DNA from 3 places in the Rhodococcus sp. P4_F5 genome. Region 1 is predicted to be linked to each of the others. Evidence: riboswitches for the same ligand, from Rfam matches in the RefSeq annotation. Region 1 holds a riboswitch; each other region holds the start of a gene.

Region 1 (9,535 bases):
TCGGGTCAGGCGCACTACGCGGAATCGCTGCCGATCGAGTTCCAGCCCGACGCTGCCTACCGCGAACTCTTCGACAAGGTGCTGACCGTCAGCGCGGAACGGTTGGCCCTCGCGGTCGGCACCGTCACCGAACTGGTGCTCGCCGAGCGGGGTCGCGAGGTCACCCTGGTGTCGCTCGCCCGCGCGGGCACCCCGGTCGGGGTGCTGATGCGGCACTGGGGCCGCGACGTGCACGGCCTGGACCTGCCGCACTATGCGATGTCCATCGTCCGCGGCCGGGGCATCGATGTCGAGGCATTGAACTACCTTGCCGCCCACCACGATCCGGAGAGCGTCGTCTTTGTCGACGGATGGACCGGCAAGGGTGCGATCACCCGCGAACTCAGCGCGGCACTCGCCGCCCACGCCGCCGCCGGCGGGCCGCATTTCGACGACGACCTGGTGGTGCTCGCCGACCCGGGCGCGTGTGTGCGCACCTACGGCACCCGCGACGACTTCCTCATCGCGACGGCCTGCCTCAACTCCACCGTCTCGGGCCTAGTGTCCCGGACCGTCCTCAACGACACCGTGATCGGCCCCGGCGAGTTCCACGGCGCCAAGTTCTACCGCGGGCTCGCCGATGCCGACGTCTCGAACCACCTGCTCGACACCGTCGCCGCGCGCTTCCCCGACATCCGCGCCGCCGTACCCGCCGCCGTCGCTGCCATCGTGGGCAGCGACCGCTCCCCCACCTGGGCGGGGTGGGCATCGGTGGAGGAGATCCGTGCCCGGTACGGCATCTCGTCGGTGAACTTCGTCAAGCCGGGCGTCGGCGAGACCACCCGGGTCCTGCTCCGACGGGTGCCGTGGCGCGTCCTCGTGCGCGACCGGGACGCGCCGGAGCACGCTCACATCCGAATGCTCGCCGCCGCCCGGGGGGTGGAGGTCGACGAGGTGCCCGACCTCGCGTACTCCTGCATGGGCCTGATCAAGGACGTCGCATGACCGTACTGATCGCCACCGATCTCGACCGCACGATGATCTACTCGCGCTCCGCGATGAGTCTCGGCGACGGCGTCGACGAGGCGGAACTTCGCTGCGTGGAGCACTACGACGGGGCGCCGCTGTCCTTCGTCACCGCGACGGCGGCCCAACTGCTGCGTGACCTGACTCGGGTGGCCGCGGTCGTGCCCACCACCACCCGCACCATCGCGCAGTTCCAGCGCATCGCGCTGCCCGGGGCGCCGTGGCGCTACGCGATCACCAGCAACGGCGGCAACATCCTCGTCGACGGTGTACCGGATCCGCTGTGGCGCAACCAGATCGAGGAAGAGTCCCGGTCCGGCGGCGCGACCCTCGACGAGATCACCACGACGCTGCGTGCCCGGATCGACGCGAACTGGGTCCGCGCCCTCCGGACCGCCGACGACCTGTTCTGCTACCTCGTCGTCGAACCGGACGCGGTGCCGGCCGGGTTCCTCACGGAGTGGGACCGGTGGTGCCGAGAACGCGGCTGGGGAGCCTCCCAGCAGGGGCGCAAGATCTACACGATGCCTGCCGCGGTGTCGAAAGGTCGTGCGGTGGTGGAGGTTCGCGAGCGCCTGCTCGCCGACGGGGTGTTGCCCCTGCAGGCGCGGATGCTCGCCGCCGGCGACGGCGCACTCGACGCGGACATGCTCGCCGTGGCCGATGCCGCGATCCGACCCAGGCACGGAGAACTCGAACAGCTGGGCTGGCAGCGTCCGGGCCTGACGGTCACCGCGAACGCGGGAATCGCTGCGGGCGAGGAGATCCTGCGCTGGTTCGCGTGCCGCGTTCCGCCGACCTCCGCCCTGGCCGAGGCACCCGCCGAGTCTTCTCCCCGCCCCTGAACAGACCGACCACAGCCCGACGACCCGAAGGACGATCACCGTGCCAGAGCAGCTCACCAAGGGCCAGAACGCGACCCTGACCGTCGACGACGTCGTTGTCTCACTCGCGCTCACCGCCGCCGCCGACCTGTCCGCGCTGCTGGTCACCGCGCAGGGCAAGGTCCGCTCGGACCAGGACTTCGTCTTCTTCAACCAGCCGACCGGTCCGGGCGTGCGCCTGCAGCCGGGTGTGCCCGGTCAGTCCGCCGAGCTCGCGGTCTCGCTCGGCGCGGTGCCGGCGGACGTCGAGCAGGTGCGCGCGGTGATCACCCTCGACGACCCCACCGGCAGCTTCGGCCGGTTCGCCGCCCCGACGGCGCGGGTCGCCGACACCGCGGGAAACATGCTGTACGAGTACCGGATCGACGGCCTGGACAGCGAGTCGATCGTCATTGCGCTCGAGCTGTACCGCCGCCAGGGTGGTTGGAAGGTGCGGGCGGTGGGCCAGGGCTACGCCGGGGGCTTCGCGGCGCTGGTCACCGACCACGGGGTGTCGGTCGACGACGAGCCGGCCCCCACCCCCGCTGCACCGCCGGCTCCCCCGGCGCCGCCCGCGGCACCTGCGGCACCTGCGGCACCCGCGGCACCCGCGCCACCTGCGGCACCTGCGGCACCTGCGGAGGTCAGCCTGACCAAGAGCAGGCCCGTCAGCCTGACCAAGGGCCAGAAGGTCACCCTGAAGAAGGACGGCGGTGTCGCACTCACCCAGATCCGGATGGGCCTGGGCTGGGATCCCGTCGTCACCCGCGGCCGGTTCGGCGCGCGCCAGGCGAACATCGACCTCGACGCCTCCGCGCTGCTGTTCGCCGGCACCGAGTTGGCCGAGGTCGTCTACTTCGGGAAGCTGAAGTCCACCGACAACTCGATCGTCCACTCCGGCGACAACCTCACCGGCGACGGTGACGGTGACGACGAGGTGATCGCGGTGGACCTGAGCGCCGTCTCCGCCCGGGTGACCACGATCGTCTTCGTCGTGACCTCGTTCCGGGGGCAGACGTTCGAGCAGGTCGACAACGCGTTCTGCCGGCTCGTCGACGCCACGATCCAGGCCGAGCTCGCGCGGTTCACGCTGAAGGGCGGCATGCCGTTCACCGCCATGGTGATGGCCAAGGTTTACCGGCAGGCAGGTGGCTGGAAACTGCAGGCCGTCGGGGAGGGTGTCGACGCGAAGACGCCGCAGAAGGCCGCCAAGCACCTCCACCCCTTCCTCGGCGACTGACCCTCGCCCTTCGGGGACCCGATTGACACGACTTCGCATCAGGTGCGAAAGTCTGCGGGTAATGCGATGGTGGACGGGAATCCGGTGCAAGTCCGGAGCGGTCGCGCCACTGTGATCGAGGCGTTCGTCAGCCTCGACAGCCAGACACCGTCATCATCGCCAGGATTTTTTAGGGACGCGAAATCCCAGGAGGAACCATGGCTTACGTTCACGCCCCCAGCAGGGCAACCGATTCCATCGGCATCGCGATGATCATCGCGGGCGTCGTACTGCTCGCGATGTTGACGCTGTACCTGGTCGGTTTCGACCAGGGCGCGGTCTCTCGCACCGGCATGTACATGCACGAGCTGATGCACGACGGTCGCCACCTGCTGGGCCTGCCGTGCCACTGACCGAGTCCTTCAAGAACCTCCTCATCCGCGGGCTGCTGGCCGGCCTCGTCGCCGGGCTGCTGGCCGGTGCCGTCGCGTTCGTGATCGGCGAGCCGCACGTCAACGCGGCCATCGCCATCGAGGAGTCGGCATCCGCGGCCGCCGAGGCCGAGCCGTCCGCGGCCGAGGCCCACGAACACGCCACTTCCGAGGCCCACGAGCACCCCGCCCCGGGCGCCGCGGCCACCGCGGCCGAGACCGACGCGGCCCACTCGCACGGCGAGGACGCGCTGGTCAGCCGGGACGGGCAGCGGGCGGGCCTGTTCCTGGCCACCGCGCTCGCCGGCCTCGCCCTCGGCGCCATCTACGCCTCGGTGACCTACTACGCGCGGCGCGCGAGCACGCTGTCCGCACCCGTGCTCGCGTTGGCGCTGGCCGGGCTGGGGTGGCTCGCGATCGAGGCCGTGCCGTTCTTCAAGTACCCGGCGAACCCGCCCGCGGTGGGCGACCCGGACACCATCGACAAGCGGACGCTGCTGTGGCTGGCATCGGTGGTCCTCGGGCTGCTGGCCGTCGCCGTCGCCGCGTACGCCGCCAGGATCGTGGCGGCCAACGACTTCCTGACGGTCCGGATCGCGGCCCCGCTGCTCGCGTTCCTGGTGGTCGTCGGCGTCGGCTACCTGGCGCTGCCCGACGTCGACGAGGTGGGCAGCGACTTCCCGGCCTCCCTGCTCTGGGAGTTCCGGATCTCCTCGCTCACAGTCCAGGCCACGCTGTGGCTGGCGCTCGGGCTGGGCTTCGCCTTCCTCACCGAACGCGCCGCCCGTACGCGCTCAGCGGTCGCCGTCGCCGGTCGCTGACCCCCACCGCGCAACGCAACACCGACCCGCAACACCGACCCGCAACACCGACCCGCAACACCGACCGAATGTCGCATTCGTTCAGCTGAGGTGAACGAATGCGACATTCGGTCAGGCGTAGGGGTGGCCGCTCAGACCGCGCAGGTGTCGTCGGTGCAGGCGCCACCGTCACCGTCGACTGTGACGATCGCGCCGGACTGGGCGAACGCCTGCTCGAGCAGTTGGGTGAACACCTCGACGGGCTGCGCCCCCGAGACACCGATCGCCCGGTTCACCGCGAAGAACGGCACGCCGTTGATCCCGAGCCGCTGGGCCTCCTCGGTCTCGGCCCGCACCTGATCGGCGGCGGTGTCGGTCTCCAGGGCCGCCCGGATCTCGTCGGCGTCCAGACCCACCTCGGCGGCGATGGCGACCAGTTCCTCGCGGTCGTCCACCACCCGGCCCTGTGTGAAGTGCGCCCGGAACAACGCCTCCATCACCTCGTCGGTGCGGTCGCCGGCCAGGTGGACCAGCCGGTGCGCGTCGAAGGTGTTGGCGGAAATCGCGATGTCGAAGTCCATCACCAGGCCGTCCTCGGCCGCGACGGCGGTGACGCGGGCCGCCAGCTGCTGCGCCTCGGCCGCGGACAGGCCCTTGCGCGCGGCGACCTCGTCGATGTTGCTGATCCGTGCGCCGACCGGGCGGTCGGGCAGGAGCTGGTACGAGCGCCACTGCACCCGGACCTGGTCACGGTGCTCGAACTTCTCGAGGGCGGCGGCAAAGCGGCGCTTGCCGATGTAGCACCACGGGCAGGCGATGTCGGACCACACCTCCACCACCACGGACGGCGCGACGGCGGGGGCGGTCTGCTGGTCACTGGTATCTGTGCTCACGAATTATTCTAAACATCCGCGACTCGACTTCTGTTCCGCCCCGCCGCCGGACGAGAGGCTCACTCCAGCGCGGCGTCCAGGGTGATCTCGACGCCGGTCAGGGCCTTGCTCACCGGGCAGGACTCCTTGGCGGCCTGGGCCACCTTTGCGAATCCGGCGGCGTCGAGCCCGTCGACCTCCCCGCGGACGACGAGCTTGATGCCCGTCAGCTTGAATCCGGGGTTGTCCGGCCCCAGGGTCACGGACGCGGTCACGTCCAGGCTCTGCGGGGTGCCTCCTGCCTCGCCGATCAGCGCGGAGAGCTGCATGGCGTAGCAGGACGAGTGTGCGGCGGCGATCAGTTCCTCGGGGCTGGTGGTGCCGCCGGCCTCCTCCGCGGCCCGCTTGGGGAACGACACCTCGAAGGTCCCTGTGCCGGAGCTGGTGAGCTCCACCTGGCCGGAACCGTCCTGCAGGGTGCCGTTCCACGCGGTGCGGGAGGTACGAGTGGGCATGGTGAGTCCTTCCGTCGAGGCTTACGGTTCGCGCAGGCATACCTGCAGGGACAGTCTGTCCCGGATCGTGGTGCCGGGCCACCGGAATGGGGCCGACGTTGTCGCGCGGCGAGCGCCGTCCGGTTCGGGTGTCGTTCCGCGTTCACCCGTCGTCGCCGACGGACACCTCCACGTTGTCGACCCGGTGGTAGTGCGCCAGCAGCTGCCGCTCCTCGTCGCGCTTGGGAAAGACGAAGAAGACCAAGGCCGCGCCGGCCAGCACGATCAGGACCGCCGCCACGTACGCCTTGGTGTCGCCGTCCAGGAAGGCCGTCCGCGCGGCGGCCAGGATCTGGTCCGCGTACTGCGGGTACCGCTCCGCGATGTCGGCCGCGCCCGAGAACGACTTCTCGAGCGTGGACTTCACCTGGTCACTGACCTCGTCGGACTGCGGCGAGGCGGCGACCGTCGCGGCGAACGAGGCGGTGTAACCGGCGGTGAGCAGCGCGCCGAGCACCGACTGCATGATCGCGCCACCGAGGTCGCGCTGCAGGTCTGCCGTTCCCGACGCCATTCCGGCGCGTCGAACCGGGACCGAGCCGGTGAGCGAGCGCGAGGCCGGGGTGCCCGCGAGGCCGACGCCCACGCCGAGGAGCATGTAGCCGAGCCCGATCTTCCAGTACTGCGCGTCCTCCTTCCACAGCAGCAGCGCGACCATCAGACCCGACACGATGGCCGCGTAACCGAGCAGCAGCGTGACGCGGCAGCCGTGCGCCTCGATCAACCGTGCGGACTGCGGCGCCACCAGCACCATGACCGCCGCGGCGGGCAGGGCGGCCGAACCGGCGGCGAGCGTCGAGTAGCCCAGCACGTTCTGCATGAACTGCTGTCCGATGTACATGACGCCCATCAGGGTGCCGAACACGACGATCCCCGCGACCGCGGCCACCCAGAAGATCCGCCGGCGCGCGACCTCGAGGTCGAAGAGCGGATTCGGGGCGCGCTGCTGCCTGACCACGAACACCACACCGGCGGCCGACGCGATCGCCAGCAGCCCGAGCGCGGTCGCCCGCATCCCGTCCACCGGCGCGAAGTTGATGCCGAGCACCAGCGCTGCCACCAGCACCACGGACACCATCCCGCCCAGGTGGTCGACGGCCGCGGTGGACTCGTTGACATGCGCGGGTACGTACCTCAGTGCCATGCCGAGGGCGACCACGGCGAGCGGGAGCGTCACGTAGAACACCGCGCCCCAGTCGTAGCGTTCGAGCAGCAGGCCCGACACCAGCGGGCCGAGCGCGGAGATGCCGCCGCCGATCGCCGACCACAGCGCGATGGCCCGGGTGCGCGCAGCGCCCGACCACAGAGCCGTGATCAGCGCGAGGGTGGTGGGAAAGGCGAGCCCCGCGGACAGTCCGCCGAGCAGCCGGGCGGCGAACAGCACCTCGAAGTTCGGTGCCGCGCCGGCGATCAGGCACGCCGGGATCGAGAGCACCGTGCCCAGCACCAGCAGTCGCTTGCGCCCGTAGCGGTCGCCGAGCGCGCCGAGGTACAGCACCGAGGCGGCCAGCCCGACCGAGTAGCCGACCGCGATCAGGTTCAGCTGCGTCTGGCTGGCGTCGAAGTCCCGGCCGATGTCCGGCAGGGCGACGTTCGCGACGGCCAGGTTCAGATTGGCAACCGCGGCAACGAGTATCAGCGACAGCAGCACGACACGGGCGCGCCCCGGCCGGTCGTCGAGGGGCGGCCGGCTGTCGACCGGGGTGGAGGACACGCCTATCAGTGGACACCAATTCGCTCCCCCACGCGCGCCCAAAGGCGAGATTCGCCTCCCGCGAGGGGTGTAGCCTCAGGTTTGTTGTGACACGTGATTGGGTCGCTGAATCACACGACGGCACACTCCACCGGCGCTCCGCGACGTGATCCCGACAGTCCGGGACCGCCGCCGAGAAGTATTGGCGCCGAAGGTATTGACGCCGAAAGCACTGGGCCGATCGGACCGGACCGCCGCCGCGAATACTGGCGCCGCCACCAACCGGCGCCGCTGGAGGAAGCATGACCACAGTCAACCTGCCGAGCCGCGCGGCGGAGTCCGCCGGCGCCCTTCTCGTAGTCGTGGGCGTCGCCGCGCTCGCGCTACTCACCCTGTACCTGGTCGGCTTCGACCAGGGCGCGATTTCCCGCTCGGGCATGTACCTGCACGAGCTCATGCACGACGGCCGTCACCTGCTAGGCCTGCCGTGCCACTGACGCCGTAGCGCGGCGACACCAGCCGGCGGGCCAGGTCGTCCGATCCAGAACTCGCTGGTGGGCAACAGCTCTCACGAGCAAACGGAGACCTCGATGAGTTCACCGACAGATTTCGACAGCCTGCACGACCGGGTCGCGGGCATCGCACCCGTCAGCCGCCAACGGCTCGACTCACCCTACGAGATATCGAACGACCTGTACGCGGCGCTGCGGCACGTCCTCCACGACGTCGGCGGCCAGCCCGACATCCCCACCCCGTACCTGGAGAAGTCCGAGGAGGCGTGGGAGATGAACACCTACGTCACCTGCGAATGCCTCGGGTGGCGGGGCGTGTGGAACTCCGAGGAGCGCAGGCGGGCCGAGAACGACCTCGGCGCCACCCTGTACTTCGGGTTGCCGTACTACGCCCGCTGGGCCACCGTCGCCGCGAAGACACTGGTCGACAAGGGCCTGATCACCCCCGACGAGCTGTCCGCGAAGCTCGACGAGGTACGGGCCCGGACGGAGGCGCCGAAATGACGAAGTACCAGATCGGTGACCGGGTCACCGTGCGCGAGGCGACCTCGCTGTTCCACACCCGAACCCAGGCGTTCACCCGAGGACACACCGGCGTGGTGGTCGAGCACCGCCCCGAGTGGGTGATCCCGGAGGACGAGGCGTGGGGCCGCGAGGACGGCAGGACCGAACCGTTCTACGTGGTCCGGTTCCTGCAGCGCGACCTGTGGCCGCAGTACTCCGGATTCGACGTCGACACCCTCGAGACCGAGTGCTCGGAGCGGTGGCTGGCCCCGGCAGAGGAGGAGACGAAGTGAGTCAGACGGGTGGGGACCACACACACGACGCGCACGCGCCGATCCAGGATTCCGACGAGGTCAGCGAGTTCGAGATTCTCGAGACCGCGATCCGGGAACTGGCCATCGAGAAGGGACTGTTCTCGGCCGAGGACCACCGCAGGTTCTCCGAGTGGGCATCGCAGGTCGGGCCGGCAGGCGGGTCCCGGCTGGTGGCCAAGGCCTGGACGGACCCCGAGTTCAAGGCGCGGTTGCTCGCCGACGGCACCGAGACCTGCAAGGAGGTCGGCATCGACTGGCGCGACCCCACCGGGTCGGGGACCCCGAGCGACTACACCTACTTCTACGTCCTGGAGAACACCCCGAAGGTGCACAACGTGATCGTCTGCACGCTCTGCTCCTGCTACCCACGGCCGGTCCTCGGGATGTCGCCGGACTGGTACCGCACGCCCAACTACCGCCGGAGGCTGGTCCGCTGGCCACGCGAGGTGCTCGCCGAGTTCGGCCTGCACATGCCGCCGGACGTCGAGGTGCGGGTGCACGACTCCAACCAGAAGTCCCGCTTCATGGTCATGCCGATGCGCCCGGCCGGCACCGAGGGGTGGAGCGAGGAGCAACTGGCGGCGATCGTCACCCGCGACACGATGATCGGGGTGGCGCTGCCGCAGGTGGGCTGGACCGCCACCGCGCCACCGTCGGCGCCGCAGCCGGTGGGAGGCGGACGATGAGCGCGCACGGCGACGACGCGGCGGGCCTGCACAACCAGGGTTACGACGTGCTGCTGGCAACGCTCCCCGCGGGGGCGCGACG
Region 2 (7,047 bases), on a different contig from region 1:
CCGGGATGGCCAGGCCCGGCGCGGTGAGCCGGGCGCACCGCGGCGTGCTGTTCCTCGACGAGTGCGCGGAACTGGGCGTCAAGGCGCTCGAGGCGCTGCGCACCCCGCTCGAGGACGGCGAGGTGCGGATCGCCCGCCGCGACGGTGTGGCCCGCTACCCGGCGCGATTCCAGCTGGTCCTCGCCGCGAACCCGTGCCCCTGCGCACCGCCGCGCGAGGTGGACTGCATCTGCACCCCGACCGTCCGCCGGCGCTACCTCGGCAAGCTGTCGGGGCCGTTGCTGGACCGGGTGGACCTGCGGGTGCGGATGCGCGAGCTGTCCGTCGGGGCGCTCAACGGCGACGCCGCGGAGTCCACCGCGTCGGTGCGCGAGCGGGTGTCGACCGCACGCGCCGCCGCCGTCGCGCGCTGGCAGGAGTTCGGGTGGCGCACCAACGCCGAGGTGCCCGGTCCCGCCCTGCGGCAACGCTTTCGGCTGTCCCGGCGGGCCCTCGTGCCGCTCGAACGGGGGCTGCGGGAGGGTCAGATCACCGCCCGCGGCGCGGACCGCGCGCTGCGGGTGGCGTGGACGCTGTCCGACCTGGAGGGACTGCCGGTGCCGGGCGAGGACGAGGTGGGCCTGGCGCTGGGCTTCCGGGAGCTGGGCTTCAAGGATCGGAGCGGCGCGTGAACACCAGGGCGGCGGCCTGGGCGTACCTGTCCCAGGTGGCGCAGGGGCCGTGCGCGCCGCTGGTGGAACTGGTGCGGGCGGTCGGCCCCGAGGAGGCCGCGCGGGCCGTGCGCGGGGCGCAACTGCCGGAGGTGTTGCGCGCCCGGACGCAGGCGCGCCGGCACCTGGACACGGCCGAGCGGGACCTCGCGCTGGTCGAGCGGCTCGGCGGCCGACTTCTGACCCCCGACGACGAGGACTGGCCGGAGTGGAAGCTGCTCGCCTTCGACGGGGTCGAGCCCCGGGCGGACCGGGAGTCGGCGCCGCCGCTGGCGCTGTGGGTGCTCGGCGGCGGTTCGGTGGCGGGGCTGACCGAACGCGCGGTCGCGGTGGTGGGGACCCGGGCGGCCAGCGGCTACGGCGAGCACGCGACGAGTCAGTTCGTCGACGACCTGGCGGGGGAGGGCTGGACCGTGGTCTCCGGGGCGGCCTACGGCATCGACGGCGCCGCGCACCGGGCGGCGCTGGCGGCGGGCACGCCGACCGTGGCGGTGCTGGCCTGCGGGGTGGACCGGGCCTACCCCGCGGGCCACGGGCGGCTGCTGCGGGAGATCGCGAAGGAGGGCCTGGTGGTCAGCGAGTACGCGCCCGGTACGCCGCCGGCCCGGTACCGGTTCCTGGCGCGGAACCGGCTGGTCGCGGCGCTGGCGAACGCGGTCCTGGTGGTCGAGGCCGGTGCCCGCAGCGGGGCCCGCAACACCGCCGCCTGGGCCGCGCGCCTGGGCCGGCCGGTCCTGGCGGTGCCGGGGCCGGTGACCTCCGCCGCGTCGGTGGGCTGTCACCGGATGATCCGGGACGGCGAGGCCCGGCTGGCGGCGCGGGCGGCGGACGTCGCCGAGGCGGCCGGGCCGATCGAGGTGGGGGAGCCGGAGTCCGGTCCGGCGCGCCGGCTGGACGGGCTGTCGGCAAGGGCGGCGCAGGTGTACGAAGCGTTCCCGGCGTCGGGTTCGGTTGGGGTGCGGGAACTCTCGGAGGGGTCGGGGTTGCCACTGAACTCGGTGCGGGGCGCGTTGCCGGTGTTGGAGATGAGCGGGTTGATCGACTCGGACGAGACGGGTTGGTTCCGGCGGTGAGGCGAAACGGTCGCGGGGACGGGCGGATTCGGGCGGACGTGGGTGCGATAGCCTGCAGCGGTCATGATCGTCGAGGTCATGGGAAGCCGGTGCGAATCCGGCGCGGTCCCGCCACTGTGAGTGCCTCCCCGCGGGAGGCACGTAGCCAGATACCACCCTCGTCGACGCTCGATCACGCCACGAGGATGGACCGATCACACGATGAATGTTGCAGGCGGAGCCCTGTCCGCGCCACGAGCAGAGCGCGCGGACCGCCGCGGCCGGCGGACCGTGCTGGTGCTGCGGCCGACGGTCAGCGGGGTCGACGAGAAGTCCGCGGAGCGGCTGCTGCGCGAGGTGCGCGGCCACCGGGACGGCGACGTCACCCTGGCCTACCTCGACGCGGCCACCCCGACGCTGCACGACGCCCTCGACGCGGCCGTCGCCGACGGCCTGGGCGCGGTGCTGCTGCTGCCGGTGGCGGTCCCGCGCGACCGCTACCTGATCACCTGGACGCAGAGGGCCGTCGCGAACTGGCGCGAGACGCGCGCCGGCGCCGACCTCCTGGTCACCTTCGGCGAGGACACCGGCGCCGAGACCGCCGTCGCCGCGGCAGTGGCGTCGGCCTGCGACGGTGCGGGATCGGCCGTCACGGCGAGCCCCGCCTCGTACCGCAGCCCCGCCTGGTCGGAGATCGAACCGCACCGCGACCACGTGCTGGTGTGCAAGGGGCCCCGGTGCATGGCCTACGGCGCCGGGCCGGTGCACCGCGCGCTGACCGCGGCCGCGAAGGCGGCGCCGCAGCCCGCACTGATGGTGACCGCGTCTGGCTGCCTGAGCCCGTGCAACCTGGGGCCGCTGGTGGTCGTCTACCCCCGCGGGGAGTGGTTCGCCGGGCTCGACCCGGACGACGCCGAGACCCTGGTGGCGGACCTGGTGTGCGGGACGGACGAACTCACGGGCAAGCGGGTTCGCGGGGGTTTCGACGACTGACGGCGCTCACCGAGGTCCGGAGCCCTCGCGGGGGCTGATCTGGACGGCGCGCCACTCGCTTGGTGTCTGATCGAACTGGCTTCGAAACCACCTCGTGAAGCTGCCGGGGGTGGAGAACCCCAGCAGCAGGGCGACCTCGGTCAGCGAGTACCGCGGGTTCGTCACGAACCGTTCGGCGAACGAGATGCGCACCGAGTTGAGCACCGAGGTGAACGTCTCGCCGGACGCCGCGAGCTGCCGGTGCACGGTCCGCCGGTCCACCCCGAGGCTCCGGGCGACCTGCTCGACGGAACAGCGGCCGGTGGGCAACAGGACCTCGATCAGCTCGCGGGTCCGGTCCAACGCCGTCGTCTCCGTGGAGGCGGGGAGCCCGTCCAGGAGTTGCCGGGCGTAGGGCCGCAGCAGCTCGTCGGACAGCTGGTTCGGGGCATTGAGATCGTTGGCGTAGAACACGATGCCCGTGGTCTCGTACTCGAATTCCACCGTGTTGCCGAATATTCGGCGATACGTGCTGGTGTCTGCCGGCGCGGGATGCGTGAAACCGACCGTGACGGGCTGCCAGCGGGAGCCGAGGAAGCCGCGAAGGATCTGATGGGTCGCGCCGACGGCGAGCTCGATCGACTGACGGGAGTCGACGGTCTCGCCGAGGTCCAGGCCGATCCGTAGCGTGGCCAGTCCGCTGGCCTCGGTCAACCGGATTCGCAGGGCCTCGTTGTAGGTGTGCTCGTAGCGGATCAGCACCTCCAACGCGCTCCGGACGTCGGGCTCCTCCCGGATCACCAGGCTGAGCGGGCCGAGGTTGGACAGCCGTCGAAGCTCCGCCAGCCGCAGCCCGAAGTCGTCGCGTCCGGAGGCCGCCGCCGAGTTCGCGAGCAGTCGGACGATGGCGGCGGCGGAGGCCCACTGGTCCTGGACCGACAGGCCCGCGGGGTTCAGGCCGACCTCGCGCATGAGGGCGGCGGCGTCGACACCGACCGACTGGCAGAGCTCGATGTAGCGGTTGAGTGACGCGTATCTGGCGAGGGGTTTCAAGACCTTGGCTCCGTTCAACCGGGTGATGTCCCGAAATGACGTGTTGCATGTCCCGCTAAGTGAAGCATGTGATGGGCGCCGCACCTAATGTCTGTTGCATCACATCGAAACCATGAGGAAGGGCGGTGCCGGACAATGACGATCTCGACGAGCGTGCTGCAGGCCTCCGGCGCGGCACCGACGGCGTGGCAACCCCGCGACCTCGCGGCCGACGACTCGTGGCGTTACGCGATCTCCCCGGCCCACCTCGCTGAGATGGACACGGCGCTCGCCTCCGTGCGCAACCAGAGCACCCCGCTGCTGCAGGTCACCCGCGAGCTCTTCCCGCTGCCGACTCTCGGCGACATGCTCGAGCGCGTCGCCGCGGACCTGGAGAGCGGATACGGGCTCGCGGTGGTGCAGGGACTGCCGGTGGCCCACCACGGCCGCGCCGACCTCCGGACCGTTTTCTGGGGGATCGGGCAGCACCTCGGAATCCCGGTCTCGCAGAACTCCTCGGGCCAGAAGCTGACCAGCGGTTCGACGACGGAGGCCTTCGCCTCGGGTGGCTCGGACGTCCAGGCGGTGCTCTGCCTGGGAACCCGTCACCGCGTCTCCGTGGTCAGCTCGGGTGCGGTCTACCGCGAGGTCTCGAGTCGCCGCCCCGACCTGGCCGACCGCATGTTCGGCCCCTGGTACTTCGATCGCCGGGGCGAGGAACTGCCCGGCGGGGCGCCGTACTACTCGACGCCGATGGCGTGCTGGTCCGACGACAAGCTCAGCGTCCGGTACGCCCGAAGCGACATCGCGGCCGCGCAACGCCACCCGGATGTGCCGCGGCTGGGACGCGCCGAGGAGGAGCTGCTCGACCTGGTCGACGACCTCGCGAGCTCCGACGCCTTCCGGTTCGACATCGACCTCGAGCCGGGCGACCTGCTCCTCGTGAACAACTACACGACCCTGCACTCGACCGCGGACACCGGCGTGACGGATCCCGATCGGCACCCGCTGACCCTCTGGTTGAGCCTGCGCCAGGGGCGACCGCTGCCGCCGAACTTCCTGGTCGACGGCGACGATCACGCCGACGGACCGGGTCGGGGCGGCATCCCGCCACGCGACGTGATCGTGCCGTCCGGCCCCGCGACCGCCCGGCCCCGAGACCGGCGGATCGGCGCCCACTGACCGAAGGCAACTCGACCTCGGATCGCCCGGCTGCACCCGGGACGGTCCACCCGACCACCGACCAGGCTGCCCACCGCGGCCGACCTCAACTGCACGAACTCCGAACGAGTCGAGCATCCAAAGATTGGAGAACCCGTGGCACACGCCATTCGCTTCTACGAGACCGGTGCCCCCGAAGTCATGAAGTGGGAGACCGTCGAGGTCGGCGAGCCCGGAGCGGGCGAGGTCCGCGTCCGCCACGAGGCGGTCGGACTCAACTTCGCCGACACCTACTTCCGCAGCGGCCTGTACCCCGCCGCGCTGCCCGCCGGGATGGGTGTCGAGGCCGCCGGTGTGATCCAGGCGGTCGGCGCCGGTGTGGAGGGCTTCAAGGAGGGTGACCGGGTCACCTACACGGGCAGTCCGCTCGGCGCGTACAGCACCGAGCGGGTGATGCCGGCGGACTCGCTGATCGCGCTCCCCGACGGGATCGAGTTCGAGACCGCGGCCGCCATGACCATGCGCGGACTGACCGCGTCCTACCTGCTGCGTCGCATCCACCCGCTGAAGGCCGGCGACACCGTGCTGCTGCACGCCGCCGCCGGTGGTGTCGGCCTGATCTTCACGCAGTGGGCAAAGCTGCTCGGGATCACCGTGATCGGCACCGTGTCGAGCGACGCCAAGGCCGAGGTCGCCCGTGCACACGGCTGCGACCACGTCATCGTGTACACCCGTGAAGACGTGGTGGCCCGGGTCCGGGAACTCACCGACGGCAAGGGTGTGCCGGTCGTGTTCGACAGCATCGGCCAGTCGACCTTCGAGATCTCGCTCGACTCGTTGGCGCGGCGCGGCCTGCTGGTCTGCTTCGGCACCGCGTCGGGTCCGACCCCGCCGATCAACGCACAGATGCTGGCCGTCAAGGGTTCGCTCTACGTGACCCGGCCGGCACTGGCCGACTACATCGCCGACCCGGCCGAGCGCGCCGAACTGGCGGGCGAGCTCTTCTCCCACGTCGAGGCGGGCCGCATCAAGATCGGCATCAACCAGCGCTATGCGCTCGAGGATGCGGTCCAGGCGCACCACGACCTGGAGTCCGGCCGCAGCATCGGCTCCTCCGTCTTCACCGTCTGAGGACAAAAGCTCCTCTCCCACATCCCCTCTCTGCCGGAGCCGACGGCGACGCGGCCACAGCAGTAGCGACCCCCAGAGGAATCGTCATGACCACCACCATCGCATCGCCGGAAACGGCGTCCGCCCCCGCTTCGTCGATCAAGGTCGAGCGACTCACCTGCTCGATCGGCGCGGAGCTCTCCGGAGTGAACCTCGGCGAGGTCTCACGGGACGAGGCCCTGTTCGCCGAGCTGCGGGCGCTGCTGCTCGAGCACAAGGTGCTGTTCTTCCGCGACCAGGACATGAGCCGTGACGAACACGTCGCGCTCGCCGAGCGGTTCGGCGCCCTCGAGGACCACCCGGCGTTGGGCAGCGATCCGGACCACCCGGGCCTGGTCCGGATCTACAAGGACCTCGACAGCGCGCCCGAGCACTACGAGAACGCCTACCACTGCGACGCGACGTGGCGGGAGAACCCGCCGATGGGTTGCGTGCTGCGCTGCATCGAGGGGCCCGAGGTCGGTGGCGACACCATCTGGGTGAACATGGCGCTCGCCTACGAGAACCTGCCCGAGCGTGTCAAGGAGCAGATCCAGGGGCTGCGGGCCAAGCACAGCATCGAGTCGAGTTTCGGTGCGGCGCTGTCCGAGGAGAAGCGGCACGCGCTCAAGGATCGGTTCCCCGACGCCGAGCACCCCGTCGTGCGGACCCACCCCGAGACGGGCGAGAAGATCCTCTTCGTCAACTCCTTCACCACCCACCTGGTGAACTACCACACCCCGGAGCACGTCCGATACGGGATCGACTACGCCCCCGGCGCGAGCAACCTCCTGAACTACCTGACGAGTCAGGCCGCGATCCCCGAGTACCAGGTCCGGTGGCGCTGGACGAAGAACAGCGTCGCGATCTGGGACAACCGCTCCACCCAGCACTACGCCGTCCAGGACTACTGGCCCGCGGTCCGAAAGATGGAGCGCGCCGGGATCGTCGGCGACAAGCCGTTCTGACCT
Region 3 (7,047 bases), on a different contig from region 1:
GGCCGGCGACCACGGGCACCCGGTTGACGTAGGTGGTGTAGCCGACGATGTCGGTGGCGCGGGCCAGTTCGTGGCGCACCTCCGGGGTGGTCCAGGCGTCGTCCCCGGGGCCGAGGCCCACGACGACAACCTCGCCCGGACCGGCCGCGGTCGTTGCCGCGGGGTTGTTCGACGGGCTGGGTACCAGGGCGATCGAGAAGTAGGGCACCGAGGACTCGTCCACGTCGGCGGCCGCGAGCACGCGCTGCCTGTCCGTGCTGGCCCGTTCGACGTAGCTGGCCTCGGCGAGCCGGCCGGAGTCCTTCAGCGCCTGACGCACCGAGGGGAACGTCCGGCCCAGCTTGAGGATCGCCGCCGAGTCTGTCTCGCGCAGGCGCCGGGTCAGTTCCTCGACCGGGAGGGTGCCGGGCAGCACGGTGAACACCTCGTCCCGCTCGACCAGCGGGACTCCGAGAGCCGCGGAGGCCGCGCTGACGGAGGTGACGCCGGGGATGACCTCGGCGTCGAAGCGGTCGCACAGCCGCTTGTGCATGTGCATGTAGGAGCTGTAGAACAGCGGGTCGCCGGCGGCGAGCAGGGCCACCGACCGGCCGGCCTCGAGGTGCTCGGCCAGTCGCTGCGCGGCGGACTCGTAGAACTCGTCGATGGCGCCCTGGTAGCCGCCGGGATGGTCGACGGTCTCGGTGGTCACCGGGTAGACCAGGTGCTCCTCGACCTGACCCTCGCGCAGGTACGGCGCCGCGACGGCCCGCGAGATGCTGCGGCCGTGCCGGGCGCTGTGGAAGGCGATGACGTCGGCCTCGGAGATGATCCGCGCGGCCTTGACCGTCACCAGTTCGGGGTCGCCCGGGCCGAGCCCGATGCCCCAGAGCTTGCCGGCGGCAACCTGGGTCGATGCGTCGGCCATCACTCGACCTCGGTGGCGATGGCGTTGAGGGCGGCGGCGGTGATCGCGCTGCCACCGCGGCGGCCGCGGACCACGAGGTACTCGGTCTCGCCGCTGCGCGCGATCAGGTCCTCCTTGGACTCGGCCGCGCCGATGAAGCCGACCGGGCAGCCGATGATCGCCGCCGGACGGGGCGCGCCCTGGTCGATCATGTCGAGGAGGTGGAACAGCGCGGTCGGTGCGTTGCCGATCGCGACCACCGCGCCCTCGAGCTTCGGGCCCCACAGCTCCAGCGCCGCGGCGGAGCGGGTGTTGCCCAGCTGCTCCGCGATCACCGGGACCCGCGGGTCCGCCAGCAGGCAGAGCACTTCGTTGTTGGCGGGCAAGCGCTTTCGGGTGACTCCGGAGGCCACCATCGTCGCGTCGCAGAGGATCGGGGCGCCGGCGCGCAACGCGGCACGCGCGGCGGAGACCACACCGGGGGAGAAGGCGACGTCGTCGACGAGGTCGACCTGGCCGCAGGCGTGGATCATCCGCACCACCGTCTGCGAGACGTCCGCGGGGAACCGGGTCAGGTCAGCCTCGGCGCGGATCGTGGCGAAGGACTGACGGTAGATCTCTGCCCCGTCGCGGATGTAGTCGGTCATGCGGACCACGATAGTGGCTTCAGGACGACGGCCGATCCACCCGGTAGCCGTCGCCGGTGGCCACCACGTCGGTAACCTCGCCGCGCGGTCGGCCGCACTTTCGCTCGCAGCCCGCCCAGTGCTGACGGCCCTCGCCGATCTCGCCGGCCGCCAGCGCCGCGCCCAGGTCGGCCCGCACGTCGGCCAGCGCCTTGCCGCATCCCGGACGCCCCGTGCACGCGCTGACCTGCAGCCACGGCGAGTTCTCGTCGAAAATCAGGCCCATCGGCGCGAGCACCCGCACCACCTGCTCGGCCGTCCAGTCGTCTAGGTCGCAGACCAGCACCGAACGCCAGGGCGTGACGACGAGCGGCTTGTCCACCGCCGCCAGGAACTCCGCGACCCGGGCGCTCATGGTGCCGAGCGCGAGCCCGGCGGCGAGGGTCACCGCGCCGTCGCCGTGGTCGAGCCAGCCGATGGGCCCGGTGCCCACCGCGGGCAGGTCGACGGTGTCGGCGGTCCCGGCGCTCAGGCCCAGCCCGCTCAGCAGACGCTCTACGCCGCCGTCGATCTCGTGCAGGCGCCACTGGTCCTCGCGGATCTCGAGCAGCAGGCGCGCGGCGGCGAGGAGCACCTCGACGCCGTCGGCCGCGGGGATCCGGGCGCCGTGGTCGCGGCCCGCCAGCACCAGCGCCACCTCGTCGGCCCCGACGGCGTGCAGGCCCAGGTCCGCCGACAGCCCGGAGACGTCGCCGCGGCCGTCGTCGAGGGAGAACATCACCCGTCCCGGCAGCGCGGCCAGCGCGGGATCGGCGCACAACCCGCGGTCGAGGTCCTGGACCCAGCCGCGCACGTCCACCCGCCCGCCGATCCGTCCGGAGAGGGGGCTGGCCAGGATGTTGCGCACCCGCTCGTGGCTGGGCGAGGGCAACAGCCCGGCTTCGGCGAGCCGGTCCGCGAACGCGGCCGGGTCGGTCACGGCCCGCAGCTGGATGTTGCCGCGGGAGGTGAGCTCGAGCTCGCCGCCGGCGAGGTCGTGGGCCGCGGTGGCGAGCGTCTGCAACTGCGCGGCGGTCAACGCGCCGCCGGGCAGCCGCACCCGGGCCAGCGCGCCGTCGGCGGCCTGGTGCACCTGCAGGGCGCCCGGGCAGGCGTCGGGGCGGGACCGGTCGCCGGTGGCCGGTCGGGGGGAATTCGGGTTCGCGGACATCGTCTCCAGGTTACGTTCCGCGCACCGGTAGGCTCAGCGGCGCTTGCGACAGCTCACGAGGAAACCGGTGTGAATCCGGTGCGGTCGCGCCACTGTGACCCGGCACGGCCGGGGAGTCAGACACTCGTGTGCTGCCGTCCGGAACCAATGGGGCGCGAGACCCCGAGGAGGCCTCACCCGTGATCCTGCTGTTGTCGACGTCCGACACCGACCTGCTCAGTGCCCGTTCCAGCGGCGCCGACTACCGCTGGGCCAACCCCGCCCGGCTGCTCGTCGACGACCTGCCCGCCCTGCTCGACGGCGTCGACCTGGTGGTGGTGCGGATCCTCGGCGGCAAGCGCGCCTGGGAGGAGGGCCTGGACGCGGTGCTCGCGGCGGGCCTGCCGACCGTCGTGCTCGGCGGCGAGCTGGCCCCGGACGCCGAGCTGATGGAGCTGTCCACGGTGCCCGGCGGCGTCGCCGCGGAGGCCCACGCCTACCTCGCGGAGGGCGGGTCGGAGAACCTGCTGCAGCTGTCCAACTTCCTCTCCGACACGGTGCTGCTGACGGGCCTCGGGTTCGACGCGCCCACGCACACCCCCACCTGGGGTCACCTGGATCGGCCGTCCGCCGTGCCGGAGGCCGACGCGACCGTCGCGGTGCTCTACTACCGCGCGCAGCACCTGGCCGGGAACACCGCATACGTCGAGGCGCTGTGCCGGGCGATCGAGGACCGCGGCGCCCGGGCGCTGCCGATCTTCTGTGCCTCGCTGCGCACCGCGGAGCCGGAGTTGCTCGACGCCCTGCGCGCGGCCGACGCGATGGTCGTGACCGTGCTGGCCGCCGGCGGCACCCGGCCCGCGGGCGCCACCGCGGGCGGCGACGACGAGGCCTGGGACGTCACCGAACTCGCGGCGCTGGACGTGCCGATCCTGCAGGGCCTGTGCCTGACCAGCAGTCGTGAGACCTGGGAGGCCAACGACGACGGCCTCTCGCCGATGGACGTCGCGACCCAGGTCGCCGTGCCCGAGTTCGACGGGCGGCTGATCACGGTGCCGTTCTCGTTCAAGGAGATCGACGCCGACGGCCTGACCAGCTACGTCCCCGACCCCGAGCGCGCGGCCCGGGTGGCCGGCATCGCGGTACGCCACGCCCGGCTGCGGCACATCCCGGTCGCGGACAAGCGGATCGCGCTGATGCTGTCGGCCTACCCGACCAAGCACGCCCGGATCGGCAACGCCGTCGGCCTGGACACCCCTGCCAGCGCGATCGCGCTGCTCACGCAGATGCGTGACGCCGGTTACGATCTCGGCCCGCTCGACGGCGAGGACGCACTGCCGGGGCTGGCGGCCGGGGACGGCGACGCGCTGATCCACGCGCTGATCGCGGCGGGCGGTCAGGACCCGGACTGGCTGACCGCCGAGCAGCTCGAGGGCAACCCGATCCGCATCTCCGCGGCCCGCTACCGGCAGTGGTTCGACACGCTGCCCGCGGACCTGCGCGAGGGCGTCGAGGAGCACTGGGGCGCCGCGCCGGGTGAGCTGTACGTTGACCGTTCCGCCGATGCCGACGGCGAGATCGTCGTCGCGGCAATGCAGGTCGGCAACGTGGTGCTGATGGTGCAGCCGCCCCGCGGGTTCGGTGAGAACCCCGTCGCGATCTACCACGACCCGGACCTGCCGCCGAGCCACCACTACCTGGCCGCGTACCGCTGGCTGGCGGCGCGTCAGGACGAGGGCGGGTTCGGCGCGGACGCGGTGGTGCACCTCGGCAAGCACGGCAACCTCGAATGGCTGCCCGGCAAGAACCTCGGCATGTCCGCGTCCTGCGGCACCGACGCCGCGCTCGGCGAGCTGCCGCTGATCTACCCGTTCCTGGTCAACGACCCGGGCGAGGGCACCCAGGCCAAGCGCCGCGCGCACGCCACCCTGGTCGACCACCTGATCCCGCCGATGGCCCGCGCCGAGTCCTACGGCGACATCTCACGGCTCGAACAGCTGCTCGACGAGCACGCCAACATCTCCGCGCTCGACCCCGCGAAGCTGCCCGCCATCCGCCAGCAGATCTGGACGTTGATGCGGGCGGCGAAGATGGACCACGACCTGGGCCTGGCCGAGCGTCCCGAGGAGGACGTGTTCGACGACATGCTGCTGCACGTCGACGGTTGGCTGTGCGAGATCAAGGACGTGCAGATCCGGGACGGGCTGCACGTGCTCGGTCAGGCGCCGCACGGCGACGCCGAGGTGGAGCTGGTGCTGGCGATGCTGCGGGCGCGCCAGATGTGGGGCGGCGAACAGCATGTGCCGGGTCTGCGGGAGGCGTTGGGGCTCAGCGAGTCCGGTGACGAGTCCCGCACCAGGGTCGACGACGTGGAGGCCACCGCCCACGAACTGGTGCGGGCGATGGCGGTTGCCGACTGGGATCCCGCCGCGGCCGACGCCCTGTCGGAGGACGAGACGGTCCGGCAGATCCTCCGGTTCGCGGCCACCGAGGTGGTGCCGCGTCTGCGTCAGACCGACGACGAGATCACCCAGGTACTGCGGGCGCTGGACGGCCGCTTCATCGCGGCCGGCCCGTCCGGCTCGCCGCTGCGCGGGCTGATCAACGTGCTCCCGACGGGCCGCAACTTCTACTCCGTCGACCCCAAGGCCGTGCCGTCGCGGCTGGCCTGGGAGACCGGTCAGGCGATGGCCGAGTCGCTGCTGGCCCGCTACCTCGCCGACCACGGCGAGTACCCGAAGTCGGTGGGCCTGTCGGTATGGGGCACCTCGGCGATGCGCACGTCCGGCGACGACATCGCGGAAGTCTTTGCGCTGCTCGGTGTCCGGCCGGTGTGGGACGAGGCCAGCCGCCGCGTCACCAGCCTGCAGGTGATCACGCCCGAGGAACTGGGCCGGCCGCGCGTCGACGTGACGGTCCGGATCAGCGGCTTCTTCCGGGACGCGTTCCCGCACGTGCTGGCACTGCTCGACGACGCGGTCCGGCTGGTGGCCGACCTCGACGAGCCCGCCGAGCAGAACTACGTGCGGGCGCACGCCCAGGCCGACCTGGCCGAGCACGGCGACGAACGACGAGCCACCACCAGGATTTTCGGCTCCAAGCCGGGCACCTACGGTGCCGGGCTGCTGCAGCTGATCGACTCGAAGAACTGGCGTGACGACGCCGACCTGGCGCAGGTGTACACCACGTGGGGCGGCTACGCGTACGGCCGCGGCCTCGACGGGGCGCCGGCGTCGGACGACATGCGGACCGCCTACCGCCGAATCGCGGTGGCGGCCAAGAACACCGACACCCGCGAGCACGACATCGCCGACTCCGACGACTACTTCCAGTACCACGGCGGCATGGTCGCGACTGTCCGCGCGCTGACCGGGAAGTCCCCGGAGGCGTACATCGGCGACAGCACCCGCCCCGACGCGGTGCGCACCCGCACCCTGTCGGAGGAGACGGCCCGGGTGTTCCGGGCCCGGGTGGTCAACCCGCGCTGGCTCGAGGCGATGCGCCGGCACGGTTACAAGGGCGCCTTCGAGATGGCCGCGACGGTGGACTACCTGTTCGGGTACGACGCCACCACCAACGTGGTCGCCGACTGGATGTACGAGAAGCTCGCCGAGACCTACGTGCTCGACGAGCAGAACGCCAAGTTCATGACGGAGTCGAATCCGTGGGCGCTGCACGGGATTGCGGAGCGACTGCTCGAGGCCGTCGAGCGGGACATGTGGGAGGAGCCGTCGCCGGAGGTCCTCGACGGCCTGCGCCGGGTGTACCTCGAGACCGAGGGCGAACTCGAGGGGGAGTAGCGCCGCGGGGCCGCCGGGGGACCCGCACCCTAGGCTGGGGCCATGAGCCCCACGCTGAGCGAGATCGGTGCCGCCAAGTACGTCCTTCTGACCACCTTCCGCAAGGACGGGTCGGCGGTCGCGACGGCGCTGTGGGCGGCCCCCGACGGTGACCGTCTGCTGATGTGGACGGTCACCGACTCGTACAAGGTCAAGCGGATCCGGCGGAACCCGCGGGTGACGGTCGGCGCCTGCGACGTGCGTGGGAACCCGCAGGGGGAGCCGGTCGAGGCCACCGCGGTGGTGCTCGACGACGCCGGCACCGAGCATGCCCGAGAGGTGATCGCCCGGCGCTACGGCGTGTTGGGTTGGCTCACGGTCAAGGGCAGCCTGCTCCGCCGCGGCCGCTCCGGCACCGTCGGCCTGGCGATCACCACGGACTGAACGGGCGGGAGAGGCGGGATCCGACACGCGGACGCCGGGTGCGGGCATTCGCGGCCGATCGCGTTCTAGCCTGGGCCAGGTAGGGAACTCCGAGAGAAGAGGTCCAACCATGGCACTGCCCAC

Evidence for each region. Region 1 has a riboswitch for cobalamin ahead of AC1DU4_RS03265 (CbtB domain-containing protein). Riboswitches for the same ligand answer to the same signal wherever they lie in the genome.
Region 2: another riboswitch for cobalamin. It lies ahead of AC1DU4_RS05565 ((2Fe-2S) ferredoxin domain-containing protein); the one in region 1 lies ahead of AC1DU4_RS03265 (CbtB domain-containing protein).
Region 3: another riboswitch for cobalamin. It lies ahead of cobN (cobaltochelatase subunit CobN); the one in region 1 lies ahead of AC1DU4_RS03265 (CbtB domain-containing protein).

What each region holds. Positions count from the first base shown of each region.
Region 1 is NZ_JBFUJP010000003.1:87,850-97,384, reverse strand. Features, by position in the region: gene AC1DU4_RS03280 (cysteine protease StiP family protein) at 1-984, shown strand, start outside; gene AC1DU4_RS03275 (HAD family hydrolase) at 981-1,850, shown strand; gene AC1DU4_RS03270 (TerD family protein) at 1,891-3,108, shown strand; cobalamin riboswitch at 3,153-3,278, shown strand; gene AC1DU4_RS03265 (CbtB domain-containing protein) at 3,306-3,500, shown strand; gene AC1DU4_RS03260 (CbtA family protein) at 3,491-4,339, shown strand; gene AC1DU4_RS03255 (DsbA family oxidoreductase) at 4,471-5,211, opposite strand; gene AC1DU4_RS03250 (OsmC family protein) at 5,271-5,705, opposite strand; gene AC1DU4_RS03245 (MFS transporter) at 5,848-7,458, opposite strand; gene AC1DU4_RS03240 (CbtB domain-containing protein) at 7,740-7,934, shown strand; gene AC1DU4_RS03235 (hypothetical protein) at 8,028-8,453, shown strand; gene AC1DU4_RS03230 (SH3-like domain-containing protein) at 8,450-8,746, shown strand; gene scnC (thiocyanate hydrolase subunit gamma) at 8,743-9,453, shown strand; gene AC1DU4_RS03220 (ScnB) at 9,450-9,535, shown strand, end outside.
Region 2 is NZ_JBFUJP010000007.1:307-7,353, reverse strand. Features, by position in the region: gene AC1DU4_RS05575 (YifB family Mg chelatase-like AAA ATPase) at 1-671, shown strand, start outside; gene dprA (DNA-processing protein DprA) at 668-1,783, shown strand; cobalamin riboswitch at 1,807-1,957, shown strand; gene AC1DU4_RS05565 ((2Fe-2S) ferredoxin domain-containing protein) at 1,985-2,755, shown strand; gene AC1DU4_RS05560 (AraC family transcriptional regulator) at 2,762-3,787, opposite strand; gene AC1DU4_RS05555 (TauD/TfdA family dioxygenase) at 3,923-4,948, shown strand; gene AC1DU4_RS05550 (quinone oxidoreductase family protein) at 5,084-6,058, shown strand; gene AC1DU4_RS05545 (TauD/TfdA dioxygenase family protein) at 6,145-7,044, shown strand.
Region 3 is NZ_JBFUJP010000013.1:50,885-57,931, forward strand. Features, by position in the region: gene cobJ (precorrin-3B C(17)-methyltransferase) at 1-907, opposite strand, end outside; gene AC1DU4_RS08450 (precorrin-8X methylmutase) at 907-1,533, opposite strand; gene cobG (precorrin-3B synthase) at 1,553-2,722, opposite strand; adenosylcobalamin (AdoCbl) riboswitch at 2,769-2,859, shown strand; gene cobN (cobaltochelatase subunit CobN) at 2,902-6,501, shown strand; gene AC1DU4_RS08465 (PPOX class F420-dependent oxidoreductase) at 6,544-6,924, shown strand; gene mihF (integration host factor, actinobacterial type) at 7,034-7,047, shown strand, end outside.